2 regions of the Pseudoalteromonas sp. SCSIO_11900 genome follow, and region 1 is predicted to be linked to the other one. Evidence: predicted binding sites of a transcription regulator. Region 1 holds the regulator's gene; the other holds the start of a gene.
What was found. Region 1 encodes LexA, which represses DNA repair genes until DNA is damaged. Its sites were predicted from a motif close to TACTGTATNNNNATACAGTA; they were not measured.
Positions count from the first base shown of each region.

Region 2: dinB (DNA polymerase IV) is a predicted target of LexA. The motif match lies at 4,171-4,190, and genes of this name have one in related genera.

Region 1 is NZ_KK070023.1:724,285-731,906, forward strand. It holds gene BG00_RS03385 (SURF1 family protein) at 1-360, opposite strand, end outside; gene BG00_RS18465 (DUF2909 family protein) at 375-683, shown strand; gene BG00_RS03390 (cytochrome c oxidase subunit 3) at 586-1,461, opposite strand; gene BG00_RS03395 (cytochrome c oxidase assembly protein) at 1,497-2,027, opposite strand; gene ctaD (cytochrome c oxidase subunit I) at 2,027-3,619, opposite strand; gene coxB (cytochrome c oxidase subunit II) at 3,619-4,761, opposite strand; gene lexA (transcriptional repressor LexA) at 5,255-5,872, opposite strand; gene BG00_RS03415 (PaaI family thioesterase) at 6,071-6,514, shown strand; gene BG00_RS03420 (hypothetical protein) at 6,544-6,924, opposite strand; gene BG00_RS03425 (endonuclease) at 7,177-7,622, shown strand, end outside.
Region 2 is NZ_KK070023.1:169,521-177,142, reverse strand. It holds gene BG00_RS00800 (putative glycoside hydrolase) at 1-287, shown strand, start outside; gene BG00_RS00795 (fumarylacetoacetate hydrolase family protein) at 531-1,151, shown strand; gene BG00_RS00790 (ABC transporter substrate-binding protein) at 1,084-2,016, opposite strand; gene BG00_RS00785 (aldo/keto reductase) at 2,140-3,192, opposite strand; gene BG00_RS00780 (acyl-CoA thioesterase) at 3,205-3,636, opposite strand; gene dinB (DNA polymerase IV) at 4,202-5,257, shown strand; gene BG00_RS00770 (M17 family metallopeptidase) at 5,368-6,903, shown strand; gene BG00_RS00765 (methyl-accepting chemotaxis protein) at 6,984-7,622, opposite strand, start outside.

The DNA.
Region 1 (7,622 bases):
TAAGTTCACTAACAAAAAGCGTGATTCATCAGACAGTTTTAATAATGCCAGTAAGTCGTAACCAACCTGACCATTATAGATTTGGTTATCAAGCAACCAATAATTATTAGTGTCAAAATAACCATTTAACGAAACCAATACACCGGTTTTGTTCCACTCTTTTGGCAGCTGTTGTAACTCTGCCCAGCTCATTACGCCATGTTGTTGTATATTTTCAATGGCACTAAGCTGCTGTTGCTTTTGTTCTGCTCGCTGTAATTGCCAAAACCCTAGTCGCACACAAACCAATACCACAATAACAACCAAACAAATTGTTATTATTGAGCTAAGCTTTTGTTTGTTAAATACAACTAACTGCATAAGGGTAAAATCCAGTGATTATTAAAATTATTATTGTTCTACTGTTATTATTTATATTATTTAATTTATTTCGTGCTTTATTAATTATGGTGTCGGGGAAAACCAATGGACGCCCTATGTCTCACTTTTTAGGGCGTCGGGTGTTATTTTCTGTTGTGGTATTAGTGATGGTGATTGCCGCACTAAAACTTGGTTTTATTACGGCAAATCAGTCCCCCTTAATCACTAAAGCACATACACAAATACAAACAAACACAGCCAAACAACATCAACAAAATGCCAGTACCAAGCTGCAGCTTGAAAGGCAAAGTGCTTATCTTTAGTGAAATGTCCTTTCATAATGCGCAAAAACACCACCAATAAAATAATTGTTCCTAAGGTGACGTGCATACCGTGAAAGCCGGTTAACAAAAAGAAGGTATTGCCATAAATGCCCGCACCAAGGGTTAAGTTAAGATCGTTATAAGCATATATATACTCTTCTACCTGCAGCCCTAAAAAGCACATTCCGAGTAAAATGGTCACTCCCAAGCATACTTTGAGTGGCGTACGTTTATTATTTTCCATCGCCACATGGGCAAAATGTAAAGTTACCGACGAGGCCAGCAAAATAAGGGTGTTGATAAGCGGCAACCCTTGCCAGCCCATAGCTTGGGTCGTGGTGCCTCCTGGGGTATTTAGCAATGGCCACATGGCTTCAAACGTCGGCCACAATACTTCATTTGTCATGGCGTTGTTATCCGCACCTCCAAGCCAAGGCACAGAAAACATGCGGGCATAAAAAAGCGCCCCAAAAAATGCCATGAAGAACATCACTTCTGAAAAAATAAACCAGCTCATACCTTGCCTAAAAGAACGGTCCATTTGTGCAGAATAAAGCCCTTGATCAGACTCGTGTATGACATTTTTAAACCAGCTAAACAGCATGTAAAGTAGTACAGCTATACCTACGTATAACAAGTAAACGCCATTACCACCCTCTTTGCCCATATCCATTACGGTTAAGGCTGCGCCTACCGCAATAAAAAATAACGCAACTGCCCCAACTATTGGCCATGGACTTTGCTCTGGTACATAATAATGTTCATATTTTTGATTCATTTTATTTGCTCCTAGTTTTTCACCAGTTTTATAAGCTAGTTATTACTGGCTACTAGCCTCTCGCTAATATCAAATACGGTATAAGACAGGGTTAACTCTTCTACATCACTGGGTAATTCAGTATCTACATAAAACAATAATGTAAACTCCAGCTCTTCACCTGCCTTTAACGGTTGCTGATCAAAGCAAAAACACGCTATTTTGTGTAAATACTTGGCCGCTTTTCCTGGTGCTACCGACGGTATAGCCTGCATTACTTTATCTTCATTGCTGTTATTTTTAGCGCTAAACTTAACTTCACGCATGGCCCCAGGCTTTACATCTACACTGTACTCTTTAGATTTAACTTCAAAAGGCGCACCACTTTGCGCATGCGTAGTGAAACTAACGCTGACTTCTCTATTTTCAGTGACCAAGGTACTTTGCTGTGCCTGCTCTAACGAGGGCTTACCATTAAGCCCCGTTATATCGCAAAACACGTCATACAAAGGGACCATGGCAAATGCAAATGCAAACATTGCAATGCAAATCACCACCAGCTTTTTTAATAACGGCAAGTGAGTCATTATTTAATATCCGGCGGCGTTGAGAAGGTATGATAAGGCGCAGGTGAATCAACTTCCCATTCAAGCCCCTCAGCTCCATCCCAAACTTTTGCAGGCACTTTGTCGCCCCCTTTTGCACATTTATACACAACCACCACAAATAATAATTGCGATAAACCAAAGGCAAACCCACCTATACTAATAATGGCGTTAAAATCAGCAAACTGTAGCGCATAATCTGGAATACGGCGTGGCATACCGGCTAACCCCACAAAATGCATTGGGAAAAACAGCACATTTACACTTATTAACGACAACCAAAAATGCCATTTTGCTAAGGTAATATTGAACATGTTTCCGGTCCATTTTGGCAGCCAATAATAAGCCCCCGCCATAATAGAAAACACCGCGCCCGTTACGAGTACATAATGAAAGTGTGCAACCACAAAATAGGTATCATGATATTGGAAATCGGCAGGTGTAATCGCTAGCATCAATCCCGAAAAACCACCTAAAGTAAACAACACAATAAATGCGATACTAAACAGCATTGGCACTTCAAAGCTAATAGACCCGCGCCACATAGTCGCTACCCAGTTAAATACTTTTACGCCGGTAGGTACCGATATCAGCATAGTCGCGTACATAAAAAACAACTCACCCGCCACGGGCATACCAGTGGTAAACATATGATGCGCCCACACAATAAAGCTCAACAAGGCAATGGAGGAGGTGGCATACACCATAGAGGCATAACCAAATAGTTTTTTACGTGAAAAGGTGGGAACAATCGTAGAAATAATGCCAAAGGCAGGCAAAATCATAATATAAACTTCAGGGTGACCAAAAAACCAAAAAATATGTTGGAACATCACCGGATCGCCACCACCAGCGGCATCAAAGAAACTGGTCGCGAAGTATTTATCGGTGAGCACCATAGTAACTGCACCAGCAAGTACCGGCATAACTGCAATAAGTAAAAACGCCGTGATCAACCATGTCCACACAAATAACGGCAGCTTCATCCACGTCATACCCGGAGCACGCATATTTACTATGGTGACCACCACATTAATGGCCCCCATAATCGAACTAATACCCATAATATGCACAGCAAATACAAACATTGCTGTGTTGTCGTTACTATAAGTGGTGGAAAGCGGCGCGTAAAAGGTCCAACCAAATGCAGGGCCACCACCAGGCATAAATAATGAAGCTAATAGGATTAAAAACGCAAACGGTAAAATCCAAAAGCTCCAGTTATTCATTCTCGGTAAGGCCATATCTGGCGCACCAATCATTAGCGGGATCATCCAGTTTGCCAAGCCGGTAAAGGCTGGCATAACCGCACCAAACACCATTATTAAACCATGCACTGTGGTCATTTGATTAAAAAAGTGAGGATCAACCAGTTGTAGGCCCGGCTGAAATAACTCAGCTCGAATAACCATCGCCATTGCCCCACCAATTAAAAACATGGTGAGTGAAAAAATTAAATATAAGCTACCTATATCTTTATGGTTGGTTGTAAATAACCAGCGTTTAAAGCCTGTGGCAGGTTGATGGGCATGATGAGCCTCATTGGTATTAGGTTGTTCTGCAATGCTACTCATTATTTAGCCTCCCCATCAGCATCCAGTGCCGCTTGTATCTCGCTCGGTTGAATTACATCACCAGTGTCATTACCCCACGCGTTGCGTTTATAGGTAATAACAGCTGCTATTTGCTTGATTGATAATTGCTTTGCGAAAGACTGCATAGCCGTACCTGGTTTACCATGGAGCAAAATATCTATATGCCCTTTGATATCACCTATGACTATTGGGCTGCCTTTAAGAGCCGGAAAAACACCCGGCAAGCCTAATCCTGTTGGCTGATGGCACGCCGCGCAGCTCGCCATATAAACCTGCTCACCAAGCGCCATCAGCTCTTCTTTTGGTACAACTTGGTCTAATAACGCAGCGTCTGCTTCAGCTGCTTTTTGCTTGGCTTGTTTAGCCTCTGCTAACCACGTTTTGAAGTCTTCTTCTGTTTTAGCTTCTACCACAACAGGCATAAAACCATGATCTTTACCGCAAAGCTCTGCACACTGCCCACGGTAAGTACCAACCTCATTAATATTGGTCCATGTTTCGTTAATAAACCCAGGGTTTGCATCTTTTTTAACGGCAAAGTCAGGCACCCACCATGAGTGAATAACATCATCTGAAGTCATTAAAAAACGTACTTTTTGATTAATTGGTAGTACCAGCGGTTTATCGACCTCGAGTAAATAATTCGGGTTTTTATCAGCAAGGTTGGTTATTTCATTTTGAGGGGTAGCTAGCATGGAATAAAACTCAACGTCCTCCCCCATATACTCGTAATGCCACTTCCACTGTGAGCCTGTAATTTTAATGGTGAGATCAGCTTTGCTGGCATCCTCCATGGCAATTAAGGTTTTAGTCGCAGGAATGGCCATAACAATTAATATGACAAAAGGGATCGCAGTCCACAGTATTTCTACTTTGGTGCTTTCATGGAATTGGGCAGGGACAGCCCCTTTAGATTTGCGATGATGAATGAGTGCCCAAAACATAATGGCAAACACGATCACCCCAATCACACAACATATTAAAAAAATAGTCATGTGCAGTTGGTATACATTATTACTTATATCGGTTACGCCTTTACGCATATTATATTGGCTATTAGCAAGCACATTCTGCGAAAAAACAAACAATATAAGCCACAAGGAAGAACTCAGCTTACCCATGTGACGGCTCCTTTGATGCTATTGCTGACGCAAAGCGAAGAGGCATACGGCTTAAACGCCTATTCGTTATTTTTATTTTTTATAAGGGTGCTGGATTTAGTAAATGTGTGTTCTCAAAACGACTAAGCTGTGAGTTATTTTTATTCCAGCTCTTTAATAACTAGTTAAAAAATAAACAATAAGCAAGGTGAGTATGAAAAATAAACAAGGTGTATTTTTTAAAATGCGCAGCTAAAAAAATAGCAACTAGTCAGGCAATTAATCTAAGAGTCAGGTTTAGTAAGGGGTGTATTGAAATTACAGGATAGAAATATAAAAAATTGTTAACTTAAAAAAGCAGAGTAAATTTGTTTATTTATAAAGTATTTAGTGATTTTATTTATGATAGGGGGAGCACTTAACAACATATAGTCATACATTTGATAAGTTAGACATTGTGCTGCTAACAAACCCAGCGCCTAATCACTATTAAGCGCTAAATTATGCTTTAATACTACATCCAGTCAGCGTTACGAATAACACCTACCGCTAAGCCTTCAATATTGAACGACTCATTTTCTAAATCGACCTCAATAGCTGAAAACTCATCATTTTCAGCATGTAAGAGTACTTTTCTGCCCGCTTTTTCTAAACGCTTCACGGTTACATCGTCGTCAACACGGGCAACAATAACTTGTCCATTTTCGGCAACTTGGGTTTTATGCACAGCAAGTAAATCACCATCCATAATACCAATGTCTTTCATACTCATACCGTTAACACGCAATAAAAAATCGGCCGCAGGTTTAAACATTAAAGGGTCAATTTTACAGTGGCTTTCTACATGCTGTTGCGCCAATATTGGCTCACCGGCAGCCACCCTGCCAATTAAAGGTAAGCCTAACTGCTCTGGCTCCTCTTCTTCAACAAGCTGAATTCCGCGACTCGCGCCTGGCTTCATTTTAATAACACCTTTTTTGGCCAATGCTTTTAAGTGTTCTTCTGCAGCATTTGCACTTTTAAAACCCAGTGTTTGTGCAATTTCGGCACGTGTAGGAGGCATACCAGTGTCTTTAATAAACACTTTAATGAGTTCGAGTATTTGCGCTTGGCGTTTCGTTAATGGTCGCATACAACTGGTTTTCCATACAGTACAATTAACTGTGAGTATATACAGTTATTTAAAAATCGCAAATATAAATTAATGCCTTATATGCCGTTATCATCAAACAATAACCTACTTTAAAAGCAGGGTAATAAATGTAATTATTAGCAACGCATTATCATATTAATAAATTTTAATTCTCGATTACTTATCCAAGGAGCTAGCATGAGTATTTGGCATCAACCGATTACATTAGAGTTTTGTAAGCAATTAGATCAAGGTATTACAGGCCAAGGGACACTCATGAAAACCATGGGAATAGAGATCAGTGAAATTGGTGATGACTACTTAGTGGCAACTATGCCGGCAATTCCAGAGCATCATAACCCTATGGGTATCGTTCATGGTGGCGCAAATGTGGTACTTGCTGAAACAGTAGCAAGTTATGCCGCTAATTTTGTGGTTGATTTCAATCGGTTTTATTGTGTTGGCCAAGAGATCAGTGCAAGTCATTTAAAGGCATCACGCAATGGCACATTAACGGCCACAGCGAGAGCTTATCATATCGGCAAACGCAGCTCGGTTTGGGATATTAAAATAACCAATAGCCGCAATGAGCTTTGCTGCGTATCACGTATGACCGCAGCCGTAGTAGAGCGAAAAGGCTAGTAAATCTGTTAACCAAGGTTGAGGTTAAATTACTTTTCGAGAGGGTAAATAGTAATTTCCACACCTGCACCAATTGCAGATATACGTAACAAGGTATCTGCATGTAAAGCTTGGTTAAAGCATTTTGGCGAAGTGCCAGACTCAAAACCCATATCGAATGTTCTGCGTGAACAACTCAACCATTGCTTTAATGCATTGCGTGAACACGACTCGATTAACTCGCACAAGTGATTAATCGCTTTATCTGGCGTGGTTATTTCACCTGCAACCTCAATGCGAGCAAGTTGACGGTATTCGTCTTTATCATAATGTAAAATAGTTGCGACCTTTTTTAAATCAGCAACTAATACGCTAATATCTTGCTTTGACTCAAGCTCTAGATCTACATTTAAAAATTGAATTTCCGACATTATCTCGTTTTTACCCTCTATTAATTTCATTGCAAACTTTAACGCAGTTTTACCGTTATACCAAATCAACAACGCAAGAATCACTGCATTAACGCGTTTTTAGCGTTAGCCTCTGAATATTGCCCACTATTTACTCCTAAAAAACGCCCTCTACAAAATACGCAAATTAAAATTAAAGCATGCCGGCGGCGGTTTACTTTTTTATTCTAGGCCTTAAACTAGCCGCTCCTGTAGTTCACGTATGTGATGGATATGATTCGGTTTATTTTAGCTTTGTTGGCTTGCTGTGCTTGTTTTTCAGCAATGGGCGAACAATTTACGCGGTTTTCGAGTGCCAAAAAGCACTTAATTAATACCCTTCCCGAAAACGCTAAAAGTATTTATTGTGGTTGCGATATAAAAAAACAAGGCAAAAAGTTAGTACCCGACCCTACCCATTGTGGCTACGTGCCTCGCAACACACTAACCCGCTCAGGCAAAGTAAATCAACGTGCATTGCGAATTGAATGGGAACATATTGTCCCTGCATGGGAATTTGGTCACCAGTTACAATGCTGGCAAGATGGTGGGCGTAAAAACTGCCGCAAAGTTAGCGCTAAGTTTCGCTTGATGGAAGCCGATATAAACAATTTAGCCCCTGCAATTGGTGAAATTAACGCCGATCGCTCAAACTACCGCTTTGGCATGTTAGCCCAAAA
Region 2 (7,622 bases), 550 kb from region 1:
TGCAAATGCAAATTAAAGTAGATAAAGCCGCAGCTAGTCCGTTATGGGTTGGTATGGGGTGTGGTGAGAATTGTCAGGGTAAGTTTGATATTGCTGATAACCTTGAGCAATCAGGTCAATGGCAAACATTAAACATCAACTTAAGTTGTTTTGCAGAGCAAGGTGTTGATTTAGCACAAGTGTTCCCCCCTTGGCAGTTAAGCTCGCAAGGTGATTGGCATGTATCTATTGCTAAGCTGGCTATTACAGCAAATGCTGCCGAGCAAAGTAGTGTTACTTGTAAGTAGTCAATAACCTATTAATAATCTATCAATAAGCAGGTACTAAATGTACCTGTTTATTGCTTTAAAAACGGGTATACAAAAACCTACCAAATTATACACGTCTACTTTTTATTTCAGTCTGTATCATTGATTATATTTAGCTCAGTAGTAGTCATAAAAGCATGATAAAACTGTATTCGCTTTTGCGTTAATAATTTGAGAGTATGCCAAAATATTAAACGCGTTTTGTAATTAACAGGTGAGAAAATGAATCAAATAAAGCTGGCTTCGCAGAGCATACAACCTTCAAAAATAGTCTGTGTGGGGCGTAATTACAGTGCGCATATAGCTGAATTAAACAACGAACACCCAGAGCAAATGGTGGTTTTTAATAAGCCTAATAGCGCGATCACTGATACCTTACTCGCTACTCATCTTGGCGATACATTGCACTACGAAACAGAGTTATGCTTTGCGGTTAAAAATAAACAACTTGTGGGCGTGGGCATTGGACTTGATTTGACTAAACGCGCTTTGCAAAGCAGCTTAAAAGAAAAAGGCCTGCCGTGGGAGCGTGCTAAAGCATTTGACGGTTCAGTTTTATTTAGTGAGTTTATTGAATTAACGCCAGAGATGACATCGTTTATATTTGAATTACATATTGATGGCAAGCCGGTTCAACATGGTGATAGCCAACTTATGTTGCACCAACCTGCACAAATATTGGCTGAGGTTAGTCAGTTTATGAGCCTCGAAGAAGGCGACATTATTATGACTGGCACGCCTGCTGGCGTAGGGATGGTTAATACTGGACGAGAGTTTAACGTTGCTCTTTATTCTGGTCAGCAGTGTTTATTGGAGCATCATTGGTCTGTGAGTCAAAGTTAATTATGTGTTGATAATATTGTTTATCAAAATTATCGATATGTTCACTTAGCCAGTGTCGCTGGCTTAGTTGATGAGCAGCTGATTCTAGTATGGTACTTTCTAATGCCGCATTAATTTTCTTAATTGCCTGATTAGCAAAATCATTAGGCGCATTAGTCGCACAGCCTACAGCTCCTTTGATTAATGAGCGCGTATTTTGAGCTATGGGTATACTAACTATTTTTATAGGGTGTTGTTGCTGGTTAAAGTAACTGGCCATAAAAGGGTAATCGAGCGAGTAGTCTAAAAAGCCATGCCTCAACCTATCGATCACAACGCCACTCTCATTATCACTACTTAAGCTCAAGGACACGTTATGATGGCTCAAAGAGTTTTCAATAATCATATTTATGTGTGGTGAAAAACGTCGTGCTGCGGCTTGTCCATAGGTAAAGCGTTCATCGCTAAGTAAACTAATTAAATTTATAGGATTACCATGTGCTTTAGTAAGTGTTTTTGCTTTTTGGTTAGTTGTAATAATACTAAACTCAGGGTAAATAGAGGTAGGACGTGAGTATGTATAGACTTCGTTGGTGCTCTTTTTATGGATTACGCATGGAAAGCAGACATTTTTGCCTTCTTTGATATATTTATTAATTCGTTTTTGTGGAACAAATAATCGAGTATGTTTTACATCCTTTATACTACTGATTAGTTGCTTAGTTAAATTGTCACACAAGCCCATTTGAGTATTCTCTGAGTTTAAGTGAAAAGGCGGTGTGTTGCTTTGTAGCCATAAAATTTCAGTGAGCTGATTTTTAGATTGGCTAATACTGTTACTCGAGAATATTAAAAATAGCAGGCAGAAATAACGAGCTGTATCCATAAAAAGCTGATAATTCTTTATTAAATGACTGTATTTAATTATACCTTGGCGCTTAAAAAATAAACATAAAAAATAGCAAAGAATCAACATTATTGAATAACATTTACCCTTTGCTTGATTTCATTAGTAAGGCATTGGATTATTTCTAAATATGATATCAATCGCTGATAACACGTCATCGCTCAGTGTTAGGTCAAACGCATCAATGTCTTCCTTTAATTGCGCCATAGTAGTGGCACCAATAATAGATGATGTCACTCCATCAACTTGATTACACCAAGCCAGCGCTAATTGAGCTGGGGTGATAGCGTGTGCATGGGCAAGTTCAACATACTCTTTGGTCGCCTTTTGTGATTGTGGCGTATCACGAAAAATACCGTTACGCTGCATAAATGTCCAGCGAGAGCCTTCAGGGCGCGATCCATTTAGGTATTTACCGGTTAATAGCCCTGCGGCTAATGGTGACCAAGGTAAATAAGCAATATCTTCATGTACACATTGTTCTATTAAATAAGGCCAATCTTTGGCATGTACTAGGCTAAACTCGTTTTGGATAGACACCATTTTTGGCAAGTTATGCTCTTTTGATAAATTTAAAAATTGGCTAATTCCCCAAGGCGTATCATCAGAAAGCCCACAATGTTTAATTTTTCCTGCTTTAACACACGCATCTAACCCCTCTAAAATATCAAGCATATCAGCGGTGTGTTGTTTTGCATCTACCTCGGTAAATTTAAGCATACCAGGCCATTGCCTAGCAAAGTGAGGGGTACGGCGATTTGGCCAGTGTAGCTGGTATAAATCAATATAGTCGGTTTGTAGGCGTTTTAGAGAATGATCAACCGCATCAATAACAGCTTGGCGGGTAATATTGCCGCCATCACGGATCCAAGAAAGCCCATTACCGGCAATTTTAGTTGCAATAACAATGTCTTTTCGTTTTTGTGAATTACGTGCTATCCAATTGCCTATAATTTCTTCTGTTTTACCGTAGGTATCGGGAGAGGGAGGAACAGCATACATTTCTGCTGTGTCAATAAAGTTCACACCCTGCTCAAGCGCATAGGCTATCTGTTGGTCGGCATCATATTGGGTGTTTTGTACTCCCCAGGTCATGCTACCTAAACACACTCTTGAAACGCTAACCCCACTGCTGCCTAATTGACTATATTGCATTGCTAATCCTAATTATTCGGTTTGAGAGTTTGCTTTTAAAGCCGATAACAATGGCTCAGTGATCGTGGCTTTTTGGCCTGTTTTAAAGTCAAACATCACCACTTTTGACATGCCGGTGGTTGTTATCGCGTTTTGCGCATGACTAAACACACTGTAGTTCATTACAAAGCGGTCAGATTTAATATCACTAATGGTAATACCTACGCTTAATGTGTCGGGAAAGGTAACGGGACGCTTATAACGAATATTATTTTCACTGATCACAGGGCCTGTGGCTTTAGCATTGATAGTATCAAATAAATTTAATTTATTTAAAAAGTCGATTCTGGCTATTTCAAAATAACGAAGATAAACACAGTTATTAACATGCTGTAGGGCATCCATATCGCCCCATGCTACAGTAATGTCGGTATGAATAGGGTGTTGTTGTTTAAACGTTTCCATGTATTTATTGCTCTTAGTTTTAAAGCATTTAGATTAGCAATATGGTCGGATGAGCTCAAGGGAATTATAACTAGGGGTGGAGCTACTCTGTATTGCCCTCATGGATGTAAATAAGGGACGTAAGCAGAACATGGAAGCTTTGCGCCTTTTTTATTTAAACCATTAGGCTATAAACCTTGCGCCGCGGGTAAACTGCCTCAGATTGAACAAACCTTAACCTTAAAAGAACAACAGTGCTAAATAAAAACCCTTGAGTAAAAATTGTACCTCTTTAAATTCATGGCTATAGTAACTATTAACACACAAGGAGATAACTATGCAGGATATAATTAATTGGTTATTGGCATGCACCGTTTTTATAGCGTCGTTTACTTGTTACGCTATGGGTAATGAGGCTGGGGCAATTGTTTTGATTTTATTAGGCTTTTCTTTAGAAATTTTATTTTGGATGTATTGTTTTAATAAGCCAAAGAAAAGTAAACGCTCTTTTTAAGCAATAACATGCTTGCTAATTAAAAGTGATTCCACAATAATGGCTGTATAAATAAACAGTTATTATTGTGTGATGAAAAAGTTTATTCATATAGATATGGACTGCTTTTATGCGGCCGTAGAAATGCGCGACAATCCTAAGCTTGCCAGCGTACCACTGGCAATTGGCGGAAATAGTCGCCGTGGAGTGCTCTCTACCGCTAACTATATTGCCAGAGAGTATGGGGTGCGCTCTGCTATGTCTAACTATCATGCCAAACAGCTTTGCCCTGACTTAGTTATTGTGCCTGGCAGAATGACTGTTTATAAACAAGTATCAACACAGATCCGCGCCATTTTTAACCGCTATACTGACCTAGTAGAACCTCTTTCGCTTGATGAAGCATATTTAGATGTGAGCCACAGTACTGCTTTTAAGGGCAGTGCAACGTTAATTGCAGAGCAAATTCGTACCGATATTTTTAATACCACAGGACTGACTGCATCTGCAGGTATTGCCCCAATAAAGTTTATTGCCAAAATAGCCAGTGATGAAAATAAGCCTAATGGGCAATTTGTGGTATTGCCTGAGCAGGTTGACTCGTTTTTAGCCCAATTGCCATTAGGTAAAATTCCAGGAGTGGGTAAAGTAACTCTAGAAAAGCTTAATTTAAAAGGGTTATACACGGGGCAAGATGTGCGCGAAAAAGGGGCTAATTGGATGCAACAGCATGTGGGTAATTTTGGTGTGTCGTTATATCAAAAGTGCATGGGTGAACATATAGGGCGAGTTTCAACTGAGCGGGTACGTAAGTCATTGAGTGTGGAACATACTTATGAATACAACAAAAACAGCCTAGATGAATGCCTTGAACAATTACCGCAACTGTTAGATGAACTCGTGGTTCGATTAAATAAACAGCAACTACAACATAAAATTAATAAATTAAGTGTTAAAGTTAAATTTGCTAATTTTGTAGTGACCTCAGCAGATCAAGCTGCGCATCAATTAAACACGGCTATTTTTAAAGAGTTACTCGCCAAAGCCTACCAACGTGGATTACAACAACCGGTGCGCTTATTGGGAATTGGCGTGGGTATTAAAAACCAACCAGAGCATAATTTACAGCTTAGTATTTTAGATGTGTAAAACGCGTAACTCCAAGTTGCCAGTAAGTAAGCAGGTTATCGCAGTACACTGGTTATAAATTGCTAAATAAATAATAATAGGGACTACGTTTTCTAACAGGATCCTTTTTTATGGCATATCCAAAAGCAGTACTGGCAAAGCCGGTAAGTGCAAGCCTAGATTGTACATCGCATGATGCACTTATTATTATCAGCAACGACTTTTCTCATTTACCAAATACGCCACTGCGTGATGCAATTTTAGACCAAGCCCAAGTAGACTCTCGCATCGGCAACCAAGTCACCTTGTTAGTGATTGCCGGTAAACGTGTCGTGTTAGCGCCAACAGGCCCTTTAAATAGAGATTATGATGACGTTCGTCGTTATTTTGATGCAGCCAAATTAGCCATTAATGAGGCAAAAGCATCAGGTAGTGTTAACCCTGCTATTTATTTACCCGCTTTAAATACAGATGGCCGTTATCAACACGCTCTTGAAGTGGCTTACTTAGGCGCATGCCAAGCATTATGGCAACCCCTAGAAGCGCGTGAATTTCATGGTCAAGGTATTGAGCCTATTACTCAAATAGGCTTAATTGATGCCAATGAGCAAACAATTAAAGCAGTCAATGCGTTAGCTGCCGGGCAATATGCCGCACGTGATTTATGTGGCACCGAGCCTGAGCGCATGGCCCCCCCACGTTTTGCCGATTACTGTAGTGAGTTATTTGAAAATAGTGCGGTGAGCGTTGATGTGATTGATGATTTAGCTGCCATTGATAAGCATTACCCCATGCTAAGTACCGTTGCTCGTGCGTCGTATGCGGTAGAGCGCCATCATCCACGCGTTGTTAAACTTGAATACGTGCCTGAGGGTGAAGTAACCCGAACACTGATGTTTGTTGGTAAAGGTTTAGTCTATGACACGGGCGGTGCAGATTTAAAAGTCGGTGGTTTTATGGCGGGCATGAGCCGCGATAAAGGCGGTGCGGCCTCGGTTGCTGGATTTATGAAAGCAGTAGCAGATTATCAGCCTAAAGGCGTTAAAGTGATTGCCTTTTTGGCGGTTGTACGCAACTCCATTGGTTCAGATTGTTTCGTCCCTGATGAAATAATTACTAGCCGTGAAGGTGTACGAGTACGTATTGGTAATACCGATGCCGAAGGGCGTTTAGCTATGGGTGATTTACTTAGCGAAATGAAAGATTTAGCTAAAAACGAAATAAATCCAACGTTGTTTACAGTGGCTACTTTAACAGGGCATGCTGCGCGCGCGATGGGACCCTATGGCGCATATGTTGAGAATGGACCAGCGCGTAGTGCTAATATTTCACGCCAATTGGCCGATTGTGGTGATTTATGGGCTGACGGTGCTGAAGTGTCGCGTTCACGCCGTGAAGATTATGATTTTATAAAACCACGCACTTTAGCTGACGATGTGCTTTCTAGTAATAATGCGGCTTCTGCTGTCACAGCGCGCGGCCATCAATTCCCTATGGCATTTTTAGCTGTGGTAGGTGGATTAGATAAGCATGGTAATGAATCTACTTTACCACTTCCTTATGTACATATGGATATTGCTGGTAGTGGCGTTGAAGGCGGCGACTGGCAACATGGTAAACCAACTGCAGCGTCAGTTAGCAGTTTATTTGCCCGCTATTGTTTATAATTTTCTATAAATAATCCTAAAAAGCCCTGAAAATCAGGGCTTTTTAATTGGTCAAAGGTATTTATTATCCGGAGTTAAGGTTAACTAAGCTTAAAGCGCGATACCACGCTTGATAACTCAACACTGCTTTGTTTGAGTTTGTCGCTAGCGCGAGTTAAATCTTTAGTGTTACCCAATGATTGCTTTGTAGATTGTGATAAATCATTAATTCTTAAATTCACCTCGTCTGCGGCTGATGTTTGCTGCTCTGTGGCGCGAGCAATTTGGCCGTTCATGTCGGTGATCACCGATACCAGCCTGTCTATTTCATCAAGTGATGCATTAGCAGAAGAGGCTTGTTCAACCGTAGAAATAGAAATCTCTTGGCTAGATTTTACCGCTTCAACTGCAGCTTTAGCCCCTTCTTGAAGCTTAGCTATCATAGCTTGAATTTCATCCGTGCTTTTACCTGTCCGGCTGGCAAGTGTTCTTACTTCGTCGGCTACAACTGCAAAGCCTCTTCCATGTTCACCTGCTCTTGCAGCTTCAATAGCTGCGTTTAGCGCTAACAGATTGGTTTGTTCAGCAATGCTTCTAATAACATCAAGTACCGAGCCAATATTATTACTCTCTTGAGCAAGTTCGGCGGTCACTTTGCTGACAGTTTCTATATTACTAGAGAGGGTTTCAATGGCGGTAATGGTTTTCGACACTACATTTTTACCCGTTGATGCATTACT